DNA from 4 places in the Rhizobium quercicola genome. Region 4 is predicted to be linked to each of the others. Evidence: predicted binding sites of a transcription regulator. Region 4 holds the regulator's gene; each other region holds the start of a gene.

Region 1 (3,490 bases), on a different contig from region 4:
GTCGTCTCCACTATTATTTTGGCGACAAGAGCGAGCTGATCGTCTTCACCGTCCGGCGGTTCAAGCAGACCTTCATCGCCCGGCTTGCCGAGATCATCGTTGAAAGGCGTTCGGTGGAGGAGGCGATCGAGGCGCTGGTGGAGAGCGCCATGACATCCACTGCCCTGCACCGCTTCTGGTACGATCTGCGCAATCAGGCCCTCTTCGAGCCGAAGTACAGGGATGTCGTGTCCGAGATCGAACACGAGCTGAAGGCCATGACCGGAACCGTTCTCCGGCTGATCGATCCGGCGCGGGACCCCGAACCGTTCCGGGACCTTGCCTATGTCGCGCTCGACGGCATTTTCTTCCAGGGCATACAGGCCGTGCTGTTCGGCGACGACAGCGTTCGCGAGCGCATGACCCAGGCGCTTTTCGCCGTGGTCATGGCCTACCGGGCGGCCGGTACGACCGCGCGACAGGATGCCGCCGGCGATCCGTTACCTGCGCAAAACTGAACGAGGCCGATGGCCTATCCACAGAATCCGTTGAGCTTCAGGATCTTGTGCGCCTCGATCGTTGCCTGCAGCTCGGCCTCCGACGCCCGGTTTCCGGCGTTCGAATCCGGATGGTGCAGCTTGATGCGCTCCTTGTAGCGCCGGTTGATCTGGTCCGGCGTGGCATCGTGCGGCAGGCCCAGGGTTTCGAAGGCCTTCGCCTCGAGCACCTTCAGCTTGCGCGCCTGCGCCTCCCGCTTCTGCATCAGCCGTTCGGCCGCGCTCTTGCGGGCGTTCAGCGACTTCGCCGAGCCTGAGCGCACGGTGAACGGCATGGGCAGTTCGGTCGCTTCCACGATCGGCTTGCCGAAGCTCGGTCGCGCACCGCTGATCGCATCGCGCTGGTAGCGCGCAACGACCGGGTCGGACAGATCCGGTGAAAAGTTGTAGCCCTTGTTGTATTCCTTGATGTGGTCGAGACAGAACATCAGGAACAGGCCTTCGCCTCCGGCACCGACCGGTGCGCGATGGGTGCCGACCTTCTCGCACCCGTGCCATTGACACTGCGGCCCCGTAGGGACCTCTGCGGCCTTGGACTTCTTCTTGGCAGACTTGAGGCCAACGAAAATACGTGAATCAGACATGCACGGCTTATGCGATCAGACGCGCGATCTCGCAAGACCGCTTTGCACGGTGACGATCATTCTGTGTATGAGACTGGCCTCAGATGGCAGGGAATGGCCGGCGATCGGACGCCGGCCATTCCCGCCTATGTCCGGCTTCCCGCGAAAATCGGTTTGAAGACCTGAACGAGCAGGATGACGATACCGCCGAGAATGGCGCCGAAGATCGCCTGCATCAGGGTCGCCAGCAGCCAGTGGACGACCTGCGGCAGGACGGGGATGGCCGTGACCGCCAAGGCCGCGGTACCTTCAACGACATGTTCCGGCAGGTGCAGCCCGAACTCGGCGAGGCCGTGATTGACGATGCTGCCGCCCACCCAGAGCATGGCGGCGGTTCCCACGATCGCGAGGATCTGCAGGAAGACCGGAACGCCCTTGACGAGACCATGCCCGATCGTCTTGCCGATGCCCCCGCCCGTCGCCACCAGATGGAGGCCGATATCGTCGGCCTTCACGATGAACGCCACGACGCCATAGACGGCAACCGTGATGAGAATGCCGACGGCGGCAAGGACTGCGACCTGCGTTGCAAAATTCGAGGTGGAGACGCCGGCAAGCGTCAGCGCCATGATCTCGGCCGAAAGAATGAAGTCCGTGCGGATGGCGCCCGAGACCTTCTGCTCTTCGAGTGTGGCGGGATCGACGGTCGCTGCCGCCTCTGCATCGGCATGTCCATGGCCCGACAGGGCGGAGTGGATCTTCTCGGCGCCCTCGAAGCAGAGATAGGTGCCGCCGATCATCAGCAGGGGCGTGATCAGCCACGGCACGAAGGCGCCCAGGAGAAGGCAGGCAGGCAGCAGGAAGACGAGCTTGTTGCGCAGCGACCCCTTGGCGATCCGCCAGATGATCGGCAGTTCCCGGCTCGGGGACAGGCCGACGACATAGGTCGGCGTCACCGCCGTGTCGTCGATGACGACACCCGCGGCCTTGATGCTGGCCTTTGCCGTTTGCGCGCCCACATCGTCGAGGGATGCGGCCGCCAGCTTCGCAATGGCGGCGATGTCATCCAGTAGCGCTATCAAGCCTGTCGCCAATACAACGTCCTTTCCGGGTCCGATGCCGGGCAAGCCGTCGCATCGCAATGGTCCTGTTGTCACCTCGTCGCGCAGCGTCGACGGCTGCGCACGGGAGACAGGGCCGCAAGATCGCGCCCAAGTCAATGCGCGACGAGCGTCATTCAGCTGACACAGGAAAGACGGTAGCATGCGCTTTTGCCACATCCCTTCTGTCCGTCACGGAGCTTCCATGAACATCAACGACCCGGCCCAGCTCGCGCGCATCAAGGCGGAGATTGTCGACAGTTTCGACGAGGAACTGGAAATGCAGATGGAGGAGGATCGCCTCGACGACCTCTTCGAAGAGGCCACCGACCCGACGGCCGAACCGCTTCTCGATCGCAAGGTCTATTTTCAGGAGCTTTTTCGTCTTCAGCACGAACTCGTGCGCCTGCAGGATTGGGTGCAGCACAAAAAGCTCAAGGTCGTCGTGCTGTTCGAGGGGCGCGACTCCGCCGGCAAGGGCGGTGCCATCAAGCGCGTGACCCAGCGGCTCAATCCGCGCGTCTGCCGCGTGGTCGCGCTGCCGGCGCCCTCCGAGCGCGAACGCCACCAGTGGTATTTCCAGCGTTACGTCCAGCACCTGCCGACGGCCGGCGAGATCGTTCTGTTCGATCGCAGCTGGTACAACCGCGCCGGCGTCGAGCGGGTGATGGGGTTCTGCACGCCGGACGAGCTGGAGGAGTTCTTCCAGTCCGTTCCGCAGTTCGAAAACATGCTCGTGCGCTCCGGCATCATTCTGATCAAATACTGGTTCTCGATCACGGATGACGAACAGGCCTTCCGCTTCAACATGCGGATCCGGGATCCGCTGAAGCAGTGGAAGCTGTCTCCGATGGATCTGGAGAGCCGCATACACTGGGAAGCCTATACCAAGGCCAAGGAAGACATGCTGGAGCGCACGCACCGCCCGGAAACGCCCTGGTGGGTGGTCGATGCCGTGGACAAGCGCAAGGCGCGCCTGAACTGCATTTCGCATCTCCTGCAGCAGATCCCCTACGAGGATGTTCCCAAGCCGTCCGTCCAGCTGCCGGACCGCGCCCGCAACGCCGATTACTACCGCAAGCCGGTGCCGGCGGACATGTACGTGCCGGATGTCTACGGCACGCCCGACGCCGGGGCGCCCCGCCACGTCCGGAAGAGCGGCGCGTAAGCATTCGGGACCTTGGCATCGCTTTGCATCGGCAACGGCGCGTCTTCCAGCGCGAACATCTTCGCGACTGGAGATGGCCGGGCGGCGATCGGGCCCTATCTCCGCTGCTCCGACGGTGTAGGG
Region 2 (3,490 bases), on a different contig from region 4:
ATGGGCGGCAGGTTTTCCTCCGAGCGGAACTGCTCGAAGCCGAAGGACTTGTAGACGGCGCTGCGATTCCAGAACCAGCCCTGGAACGGGTGGACGGCGCGCGCGACATAGCCTTCGCCGCGGAAGAAGGTGGCGAGGGAGGGGATCGGATTGCGGATGTACTGCTGGTAGGGAATGCTGCCATAGGGCAGGAAGGCGTTCGAGAAGCCGGTCAGCGCCTCGAACTCGACATTGGCCGTCATGCCGCCGAACTCCGGCGAGAAGACGTCGCCCGACTGCATTTCGCGAATCGTCGGCATCGGGTCCGGGGACAGCTTGACGTTCGGCAGGCGGGTCGGATCCCAGAAGGACTCGCTCATGAGGACGATGACGTCGGGCTTGCCGCGATGCGACGTGCCTGCGGGCACCGGCTCCGTCGGGATCGCGTCGATGGCATTGGCCATGTAGCCGGGCGGTGCGGCGACGTTCGCCATCGGCAGGTTCAGCACGAAAGCCAGCGTGAAGCCGTTGTGGCGGTAGTTCTCGGTCTGGTCCCACATGATGGGGATGATCTGCAGCCGGTCGCGCACCCAAGAGAACTGGTTGTAGTCCATGAGATGGTAGAAGCCGCCGAGAAGCGGCAGCGCGACCGCAAGGCGCGCGATGCGCTGGCGGCGCGTGAGGCGCGGGAATCGGCGCCAGGCATGGCGGACGAGCCAGGTGAGGCCGGCCAGCGACAGCACGAGGCCGACGGCGATACAGATCGCGGTGCCCGGGCGATCGCGCACCAGAACAGGCATCAGCTCCAGGATCTGGCGGCCGAACAGGAAGTCGGTGGGGTAGAGCGGATCGGAGAGGAAGATCTGCTTCTGGCGCGTGACGAGCGCCGGGACCAGCGCCAGGGGGGCGATGAGGACCAGACCGTATTCCGCGCGGCCGACGATCGCATCGACGGCGAGGAAGAGCAGAAAGAACACGAAGGCTGTGACGAAGGCCGGGCGGGCAGGATCGAGGAAGAAGGCGTAGGCTTCTGCGGCCGAATTCCGGGCGATCCATTCCACGAGGAAGATCAGCGAGACCGCCAGCAGAAACGACACGACGATGCTGCGAATGTTGGACAGGATCTTCGAAGGACGTGCGTTCTGTGCCGCTGTCGGTCCATAGACGTCCACGGAGGGTCTTACGTTCACGGCAGACTGAAAACTCGCCATGGCCGGCTCCCTTCACCAATTCTTCGCATGACTGTCATACCGCTGTCATGTTGAACAGGGGATGAATGTGCTTTCCCACGCACAAGGCCTGTGATTTCATGGTTTTCGGCGGGGTGTTGCATTCCCGCGCGGAGGAGACGGCATGCGCAGTTCGGTCGAGATATTCACCGTGGCAACGGGCGAGACGCGGGTGGTCTGGCAGACGGACAGGCTGGTGGAGGCGCCGAATTTCGCGCCCGGCGGCGACGGGCTGATCCTCAATGGCGACGGCCGGCTCTGGCGCCTCGCTCTTGGTGGCGGCGCGCCGGAGGCGATCGACACGGGCTTTGCCGGCACGCTCAACAACGATCACGGCGTCTCGCCGGACGGTAGGCTGCTGGCGATCAGCGACAAGACGGAATTCGGGAAATCGGCGATCTACACGCTGCCGATCGGCGGCGGCACGCCGACGCTGGTGACGCCGAACCTGCCTTCCTACTGGCATGGCTGGTCGCCGGACGGCAAGCGGATGACCTATTGCGGCATTCGCGACCAGGTGTTCGATATCTACACGATTGCCGTCGATGGCGACGAGGAGACGCGCCTGACGGCGGGCGAAGGGCGCAATGACGGGCCGGACTATTCGGCCGACGGGCGCTGGATCTATTTCAACTCCAGCCGGTCTGGCCGCATGCAGATCTGGCGCGTGCCGGCTGCGGGCGGGCCGGCGGAACGCATCACCGACAGTCCCTATGGCGACTGGTTTCCGCATCCCGCGCCGGACGGCCGCAGCGTCCTCATCATTTCCTATGACGGCGACGTGTTCGACCATCCGCGCGACCTGACAGTGCGGCTGCGGCTGATGGACCCTGACGGCGGCAACGCCCGGGAACTGTTCGAACTCTTCGGCGGGCAGGGCACGATGAACGTGCCGAACTGGTCCCCGGACGGACAACACTTCGCCTTCGTCCGCTATGCGCCGGCGCCGTAAGGGGCCGTCTCAGTTCGTCTGCTGCTGCTGGTAGCCCGGGCCTGCGGGGTGGCGCAGGTCGATGGCGGATTCCTCGGCGGGCAGGAAGGCGGGGCCGACCTGGCGGACGCGGTTCGCCTTGGGGTCGTAGGGCCGCTCGTTGACGGCGGGCGAGGGTGTCTCGACCGGTGCCGTGGACGGAAGGAGCGCCTTCGCGGCGGCAGGTTCCGGGGCCGTCGGCGCGGCGGTCGCAGGTTGCGGCTTCGTGGTGATGGTCACCACCGCCTTGTCGGACGGGGTGCTCATGCGGGGCGTGGGCGCATCGGCGGGCAGCGTCGAGAAGCCGGAGCCGGGGTTCGTGGCGGCCGATGGCGACGGGATCCGGCAGCCGCACTGGCTGCGGGTGGCGGCGCTGCCGCTCTTGTAGGCGAAGGCCGTGGGCAAATCGGTATAGGGGCTGCCGGTGCTGGCTGAGATCATGTCCTGCGTCTCGCCGGTCAGCGGATGGTAGTAGAGTTCGGTCGTGGCACCCGGGCAGCGGGCGCTGCAGGCCTGCGCGTCGCGCTCGAAATCCTCCGGCGTCGCATTGGCGGAAATCGGGAAGAAAGAGCCGTCGCAGGTGCGCACGCACATGGTGCGCAACGGGCCGTCCTGCGTCAGGAGATGGAGGTTGGGGACGGACAGGTCGGAGATCGGCGGCTCGGAGACAGGGCCGTCCGACGGTCCTCTCAGGCTCGTTTCTTCGCTGCCGATCGGCGGCAGGTCGGCGATGATGTTGCGAAAGCGGCGCGGCTCGGATGCATCCGGGCCCGAGACGGACGCGCTGACGAGATCGCTGTCGATCGCCTCGCAGCGATTGGCCTGCAGGGCCACCAGCACGCGGCGGCGGGCCGCGTCATCGTCCGATCCGGCAATCTCTTCCGCGCGGCGCGCTTTGAGCTCCGCGAGATCTTCGCTGATGGCGGCGATGCGGTTGTCGAGGTCGGCGCAGGCCTCCTCGTTGTTGCCGTTGATGACGGTGACGCTGTCCGTGCTGCAGCCAAGCGTCCGCTGCTGGCTGCGCGCACTGCGCAGCTCCAGATTCTGCCGCGTTATGGCGCCCGTGAAATTGCGCTGGCGGGTGTCGTCATAGCCGCGATCGCCGCTGTCGTTCGACAGGGTTTCGGGCAGATCGGCAAGGCGCGCGAACAGCCTGTCGCACAGCGGAGAGGCTTCGGCACCCGCGGACAGGCACAGGAGCGGCGCGAGCAATGCGGCCATGGACACTCTGCGGATACTCAAACGTCGCCTGCCTCGGTGGGGATGTCCGGTCTCCCGGAGAGACCGATGCGATCCACGCCCTCGGGGAGCG
Region 3 (3,490 bases), on a different contig from region 4:
ATGATGCGCGGCACCTTCGCCAACATCCGCATCCGCAACCACATGCTCGGCCCGAACGGCAAGGAGGGCGGCTACACCTTCCACTATCCGTCGAAGGAAGAGATGTCGATCTACGACGCGGCCATGCAGTACAAGGAAGAGGGCGTTCCGCTCGTCATCTTCGCCGGTGGCGAATATGGCAACGGCTCCTCGCGCGACTGGGCGGCCAAGGGCACCAACCTGCTCGGCGTCAAGGCCGTCATCGCGGAAAGCTTCGAGCGTATCCACCGGTCCAACCTCGTCGGCATGGGCGTCGTGCCCTTCGTCTTCGAGGCCGGCACGACCTGGGCCTCGCTGAACCTCAAGGGCGACGAGATCGTCACCATCGAGGGCCTGACGAACGTCCAGCCGCGCGAAAAGCGCACGGCCGTCATCACCTATGCCGATGGCTCGGTGAAGGAGGTTCCGCTGATCTGCCGCATCGATACGCTGGATGAGGTCACCTACATGAACAATGGCGGCATCCTGCAGACGGTTCTGCGCGACCTCGCCGCCTGAGGCGTCACGACCTGACAATTGCGAAGGCCGGAACCCCGTTCCGGCCTTTGGCATGTCCGGTGTCCGGATATCGTCGCCTCGAAAAATTTCACTCCAACGTGACTTTGTGTTGAGGACGCTGCGGCGTATGAAAGAGCGGTTTCCGGCTGCCGCAATCCTGCCCGAATTGGAATCTGCCCGAAGTGGACCTTGCATGCCCGCCTTAAAGACCTTTCGTTTGCGCCTGATCGGCAGTCTCTTTCTGCTCGCGGCCCTTCCGGCCGCAGCCGAGGAGACAGCGCCGCAGACGACGCAGGTGAAGACCGAGGCGGACGGGCTGGAGGTGACGCAGCCGAAGGGCGTCGTGGAGCTTTTCACCAGTCAGGGCTGCGCCTCCTGTCCGCCAGCCGACGCCGCGCTGAAGCATCTGATCGATGACGGTTCGATCGTCGCCCTCTCCTACCACGTGGATTACTGGAACTATCTCGGCTGGGCCGACACGCTCGCCTCGAAGGAAAACACCGCTCGGCAATATGCCTATGCCAAGATGTTCGGCCGCAACGGCGTCTACACGCCCCAGGCGGTGCTCAACGGCCGCGATCAGGTCAACGGCGCCAATCTCTCGGGCATCAAGGGCCGTCTGATCGCGCTGAGCGGTGCGGATGCGGGCATGAAGGTGCCGATTTCGGCCGAGCGCAAGGACGACGAGATCGACATCACGATCGGGGAAGGCGACGGCAAGGCCAATGTCGTCATCGTCTATTTCAACCGCCAGAAGGTGGTGGATGTGGAAAAGGGCGAGAACAGCGGCAAGAAGATGTCCTACTGGCACGCCGTGCGCGATATCCAGACGATCGGCATGTGGGACGGCACGTCCGCTCGCTTCGTGCTGCCCGCCTCCGTGCTCGACCAGGAAAAGGACAGCGGCTGCGCGATCCTGCTGCAGCAGATGAAAGACGCGGAAACACCCGGCGCCATCGTCGGGGCGGCGACGCTGATGGCGGCGCCCTGACGCATTTTCAGTCGAAGCGGCATCGCTTCGGCGTCGCAGAATGCGGCAAAACAGGAGACGAGATCCGTTCCGGAGAACCCATGTTCACCGGAACCGCTCTGGCCTGCGAGAATGGCCCGGTCCGGCATATCGAGGGCTGGGGGCTGAGGGTTTCGATAGAACCGGACCGGGCGGTCAGGGCGGCGCCGGCCCGAGGCCGATGCCGATGCCGGTGACCTTCCATGCGCCCGCATGACCGGAGGTCGGACAGGGCGGGCAGCACGGAAACCCCGAGCCGGCGAACGAGAGACGCTGATCGACCGGCCGGGCGGCGCGCGGCACTTCGGAAAACCGAAGCGGCGGCGACGGACCGACTTAACCGTCGAAATCGGGCGCCGGTTTGACCGCAATGCGGCCGTGCAAAAAAAGCCGTCGCTTGCCGACCTCCCTCGCCCTTGCGCCCGAATGCCATTCAAGCTTGATTTTCGGCGGCACTCAGGCACACTGTTACCGTCCTGTCATAACAAAAGGCCGGAATGTGCATGACCGATCAGACGGATTTGCAAGGTCGCCAAACCCTCCAGGCATCTGAAAGCGTTGTCGTCGATCTCAGCGACTATCGACATGCCAGGGACCCCCTTCCCGTAACGTTCCACCGCCGCGAGCTCGACCAGATCCTGTGGGTCTACGGCCGCATGGTCGGGGAAGGCGAGTGGCGCGACTACGCGCTCGACCATATGCGCGACAAGGCGGTCTTCTCCGTCTTCAAGCGCTCGGGCGAACAGCCGCTCTACCGGGTGGAGAAGACCCCCAAGCTCGCCGCCAAGCAGGGCGCCTATGCCGTGGTCAACACCCACGGCATGATCCTGAAGCGCGGGCACGAGCTCGCCCAGGTGCTGAAGGTCTTCGACAAGCTGCTGAAGGTCGTGAAAAGCTGAGCGTGCGGGCGTCCGCCTGAAGGGTCTCGGCGGAAAGCGCTATCAGGCGCCGTAGAGCGTATCCGGATAGACGCCATCGGCCGGCACCGTGTCGAGGCCCTCGCCGAGCGCCAGCTGCATGAAGGTGGTATCGAGCCAGCGGCCGAACTTGTATCCGCTCCCCTTCACCGTGCCGCAATCCACGAAGCCGGTGGACCGGTGGACGGCGATCGAGGCGGGATGGGCGCCGCCGATGACGGCCACCATCTGGCGGAAGCCGAGATCCGTGCAGCGCGCGATCAGCTCGCTCAGAAGCGCCTTGCCGACGCCGCGTCCGCGCGCCTCGGGCGCAAGATAGATCGAATCCTCGACAAGAAACCGGTAGGCGCTGCGGGTGCGGAAGGCCGAGGCATAGGCATAGCCGATCACCATGCCGTCCGCATCTTCCGCGACGATATAGGGATAGCTGTTGCCGGTAATGGTGGAAAAGCGCGTCGTCATCTCCGCCTGGTCGGGAACGGCAATCTCGTAGGTCGCAACGCCGTTGCGAACGGACTCGCTGTAGATGTCCGTGATGGCAGGGATATCGGCAAGGGAAGCATCGCGCAGCGTGAAGGACATGGTGGCAGCAATCTCGAAGGACATCGGTGTCCGACGTCCTTCCACATTCCCCCGGTCCGATCAAGGCGGTCGCGCCCGCGCACGAAAAAAGGCGGCCGAAGCCGCCTTTCCGAAGAGCAGGTCGGAACCTGAGCCTAGTTGCGGTTTCCGAGAAAGCGCAGCATGAAAAGGAACAGGTTGACGAAGTCGAGATAGAGCGTCAGCGCGCCCATGATCGCCTTGCGGCCAGCCGCCTCGAAGCCGTCGCCTTCGAAATACATCTCCTTGATGCGCTGCGTGTCGTAGGCGGTGAGGCCCGCGAAGATCAGCACGCCGATGACCGAGATGGCGAACTGCAAGGCAGACGACGCGAAGAAGATGTTGACGAGCGAGGCGATGATCAGGCCGAACAGACCCATGACCAGGAACGAGCCCATGGCCGACAGGCTGCGCTTCGTCGTGTAGC
Region 4 (3,490 bases):
TGATCCACGAGCTGCGCGCCAACTATACGATCGTGATCGTCACGCACTCCATGCAGCAGGCCGCCCGCGTCTCGCAGCGCACCGCCATGTTCCACCTCGGCAATCTCGTCGAGGAGAACGACACCGACAAGATGTTCACCAATCCGGATGACCAGCGCACCCAGGATTACATCATGGGCCGCTTCGGCTGATCGGTCGACCGACCGACAGCCTTGCGCCCGTGACCGAACTCCAAGGACAGGATCCATGGCAACCCATATCGCATCCGTCTATGACGAAGACCTGAAATATCTCAGCCGCCGCATCTCCGAAATGGGTGGCCTTGCCGAGCAGATGGTGGCCGAATCCGTTCGCGCCCTCGTCAATGCCGATCTGGGCCTCGCCCAGAAGGTCATCTCCGACGACGTCGTGCTCGACGATGCCGAGCGCCAGATCGGCGAGAAGGCGATCGTGACGATTGCCAAGCGCCAGCCGATGGCGGCCGATCTGCGCGAGATCATGGGATCGATCCGCATCGCGGCCGATCTCGAGCGTGTGGGCGACCTCGGCAAGAACACGGCCAAGCGCGTCATTGCCGTCTCCAGCGCCAGCCTGCCGCGGCAGCTGGCCCGCGGCATCGAGCATCTGGCCGAACTGACGCTGATGCAGTTGAAGGAAGTGCTGGACGTCTACGCTTCCCGCTCGGCCGAAAAGGCAAAGGCCATTCGCGAGCGCGACGGTGAGATCGACGCGATCTACACCTCGCTGTTCCGCGAACTCCTGACCTACATGATGGAAGATCCGCGCAACATCACGCCCTGCACGCATCTTCTCTTCTGCGCCAAGAATATTGAACGCATCGGCGACCACGCGACCAATATCGCCGAGACGATCTACTACATGACGACCGGCGCGCAGCCGCTCGGCGAACGTCCGAAAGACGACTCGTCGAACACGGTCGGCGCACTCGCCACCTAAGCGCGGGGCGCGCGGGAGCCGGTCCGCTCCCGCGCCATCGCCGCCGGTCTTGGAGCCGGCAGACGTTCGGCTGGAGGTATGCAGCCATCCGGCGGTCTCTCGCCGCCACGCATGAAAACTGTCAACGATGATCGCCGCCCTCGGGTTCTGGCGAAAGCCTTGTCGCGTGACAAGGACACTACGGAGTCCAGAAATGCAGCCGAAAATTGCCGTCGTGGAAGATGAAGAAGCCCTGAGCGTTCTCCTGCGTTACAATCTCGAGGCCGAGGGCTTCGATGTCGACACCATCAACCGGGGCGACGAGGCGGAGGTGCGGCTGCAGGAACGGCTGCCCGATCTTCTGATCCTCGACTGGATGCTGCCCGGCGTTTCCGGCATCGAGCTCTGCCGCCGTCTGCGCCAGCGCAGCGAAACGGAGCGCCTGCCGATCATCATGCTGACGGCGCGCGGCGAGGAGAGCGAGCGGGTCCGCGGCCTTGCCACCGGCGCCGACGATTATGTGGTCAAGCCCTTCTCGACGCCCGAGCTGATCGCGCGGGTGAAAGCCATGCTGCGCCGCGCGCGCCCGGAGGTTCTTTCCTCGCTTCTGAAATGCGGCGATATCGAGCTCGATCGCGAAACCCACCGCGTCCACCGCAAGACCCGCGAAGTCCGCCTCGGGCCGACGGAGTTCCGCCTGCTCGAATTCTTCATGGCCTCGCCCGGCCGCGTCTTCTCGCGCTCGCAGCTTCTCGACGGCGTCTGGGGGCACGATATCTACGTGGACGAGCGCACCGTCGACGTCCATGTCGGCCGCCTGCGCAAGGCCCTGAACTTCTCCAACATGCAGGATGTCATCCGCACGGTCCGCGGGGCGGGTTACTCGCTGGAAAGCTGAGCCCGCGCCGACCACCAGAAGCGCAACGTTTCCAGGGGCGTCAGGCCGGTCGATCGGGCGCATCTTCGGGACAGGCGCAACCCCTCCATTATCCAGAACGAAAAAAAGGCCTTCTTCGTGCTCCGAAAAAGGCCTTTCACGTCGTGGGTCTCTGGAGCGCCTATCGCGCGCGGCGACGCTCGGCCGAGGGCTGGTAGGCCAGCTTGGCGTGGAAGGTGCAATAGGGCGAGCTGTCGGGCGAATCGTTGCCGCAGAAGTGAAACTCGTCCTTCATCGGGTCGCCGATCGGCCACTTGCAGGTGCGGTCGGTGAGCTGCGTCAGAACGAGCTTGCGCGACATCGGCACGACGACATTGCTGCCGGTGGCGCCGCTCGCTCCGCTGCCGGTCACCGTCAGTGCGGTCTCCGGTGCGAAGGCGCTTTCGGAGTCCTCGATGACGTTCATCGTGCTGACCGGGCGTGCCGTCGGACGCAACGGTGCGGAGCGCGGCGCCGCGTTGGCGACGACCGCTTCGGGAGCGGCCGGACGTGCGACGGCGACGGGACGCTTCGGGCGGGTTGCGCTCGGCGCGGCACCACCGGCCTTGGCGCGACCGGGAAGCGACAGACGGTGAACCTTGCCGATGACGGCATTGCGGCTGACGCCGCCGAGCTGTGCCGCGATCTGGCTCGCGCTCAACCCCTCGGCCCAGAGCTTCTTCAGTCTCTCCACCCGCTCGTCAGTCCAGTTCATTGTCGTCTCCGTTCCAGGCCGTTCACAAAGGACGAATCCCTCACCGCGTCCCGGATGGCTCCGAGACTGCAACGCCTTGACTCTTTTGGTGACTAGGTCCGCCGCATGCGTCTAGCAATTATTTACTAACCTAGAGACGGGGTGACTCCGTGACAAGAGTCCCATGAATCGACCCGAATCGATTTTTGGGTTTTCCCCAACTTGCTGTCACCGCGTGATATATTTGCAAGGTCTTTTCGCCGGAAAGCATCGCGGCTGAAAAACGCGCAAAAAGCCTGTCGTTCCGGGACTTTTGTTGACAGCGGCACGTGAAGTACCGATAGTGCGCTCGCCGCCCTCTGGGCGGTATTTTTACTGCAGAATTCCTGACGTCGGGATCGGTTTCCGGGCAGGATTTCGCAGCAACTCTAACGTGTTAGAGCGACCTTGACGCGTCATGGACGACGCGCGGCGCTCTAGTGTCGGGCCGGCGCTGCCGGTCTCTGCAGAACAGGTCGAACCTTCCCCGCAGCCCGCGCGGACAGGACGAGGAGATTGGCACGATGGCCGAGGCAACCCCGCTTTACGAAACCTACATGCGCGCGCCGCTGCGCTTCGAGCGCGGCGAAGGTGTCTGGCTGGTGGCGGAAGATGGCACGCGCTATCTCGATTTTGCCGCCGGCGTGGCCGTCAATTCGCTCGGTCACGCCCATCCCCATCTGGTGGCGGCGCTGAAGGACCAGGCCGACAAGGTCTGGCACCTGTCGAATCTCTACGAGATCCCCGGCCAGGAAAAGCTCGCCACGCGCCTGACGGACAACACCTTCGCCGACAAGGTCTTCTTCACCAATTCCGGCGCGGAAGCGCTGGAGTGCGCCATCAAGACCGCCCGCCGCTACCAGTTCGCCAAGGGCCGGCCGGAGCGCTTTCACGTCATCACCTTC

What was found. Region 4 encodes PhoB, which activates phosphate uptake and scavenging genes when phosphate is short. Its sites were predicted from a motif close to TGTCATNNANCTGTCAT; they were not measured.
Region 1: a site for PhoB is predicted at 2,331-2,347, ahead of ppk2 (polyphosphate kinase 2). Genes of this name have one in related genera too.
Region 2: a site for PhoB is predicted at 1,223-1,239, ahead of LRX75_RS12630 (LTA synthase family protein). Genes of this name have one in related genera too.
Region 3: a site for PhoB is predicted at 2,013-2,029, ahead of LRX75_RS04505 (DUF2794 domain-containing protein). Genes of this name have one in related genera too.

The regions. Positions count from the first base shown of each region.
Region 1 is NZ_JAJOZR010000001.1:84,519-88,008, forward strand. It holds gene LRX75_RS00380 (TetR/AcrR family transcriptional regulator) at 1-497, shown strand, start outside; gene LRX75_RS00385 (J domain-containing protein) at 512-1,120, opposite strand; gene LRX75_RS00390 (DUF808 domain-containing protein) at 1,246-2,193, opposite strand; gene ppk2 (polyphosphate kinase 2) at 2,405-3,367, shown strand.
Region 2 is NZ_JAJOZR010000007.1:204,290-207,779, reverse strand. It holds gene LRX75_RS12630 (LTA synthase family protein) at 1-1,190, opposite strand, end outside; gene LRX75_RS12625 (TolB family protein) at 1,333-2,160, shown strand; gene LRX75_RS12620 (DUF2865 domain-containing protein) at 2,170-3,399, opposite strand.
Region 3 is NZ_JAJOZR010000002.1:226,411-229,900, reverse strand. It holds gene acnA (aconitate hydratase AcnA) at 1-537, shown strand, start outside; gene LRX75_RS04510 (DUF1223 domain-containing protein) at 731-1,528, shown strand; gene LRX75_RS04505 (DUF2794 domain-containing protein) at 2,050-2,445, shown strand; gene LRX75_RS04500 (GNAT family N-acetyltransferase) at 2,488-3,045, opposite strand; gene LRX75_RS04495 (Bax inhibitor-1/YccA family protein) at 3,180-3,490, opposite strand, start outside.
Region 4 is NZ_JAJOZR010000003.1:174,819-178,308, reverse strand. It holds gene pstB (phosphate ABC transporter ATP-binding protein PstB) at 1-191, shown strand, start outside; gene phoU (phosphate signaling complex protein PhoU) at 247-957, shown strand; gene phoB (phosphate regulon transcriptional regulator PhoB) at 1,151-1,834, shown strand; gene LRX75_RS05985 (GcrA family cell cycle regulator) at 1,995-2,567, opposite strand; gene LRX75_RS05980 (aspartate aminotransferase family protein) at 3,110-3,490, shown strand, end outside.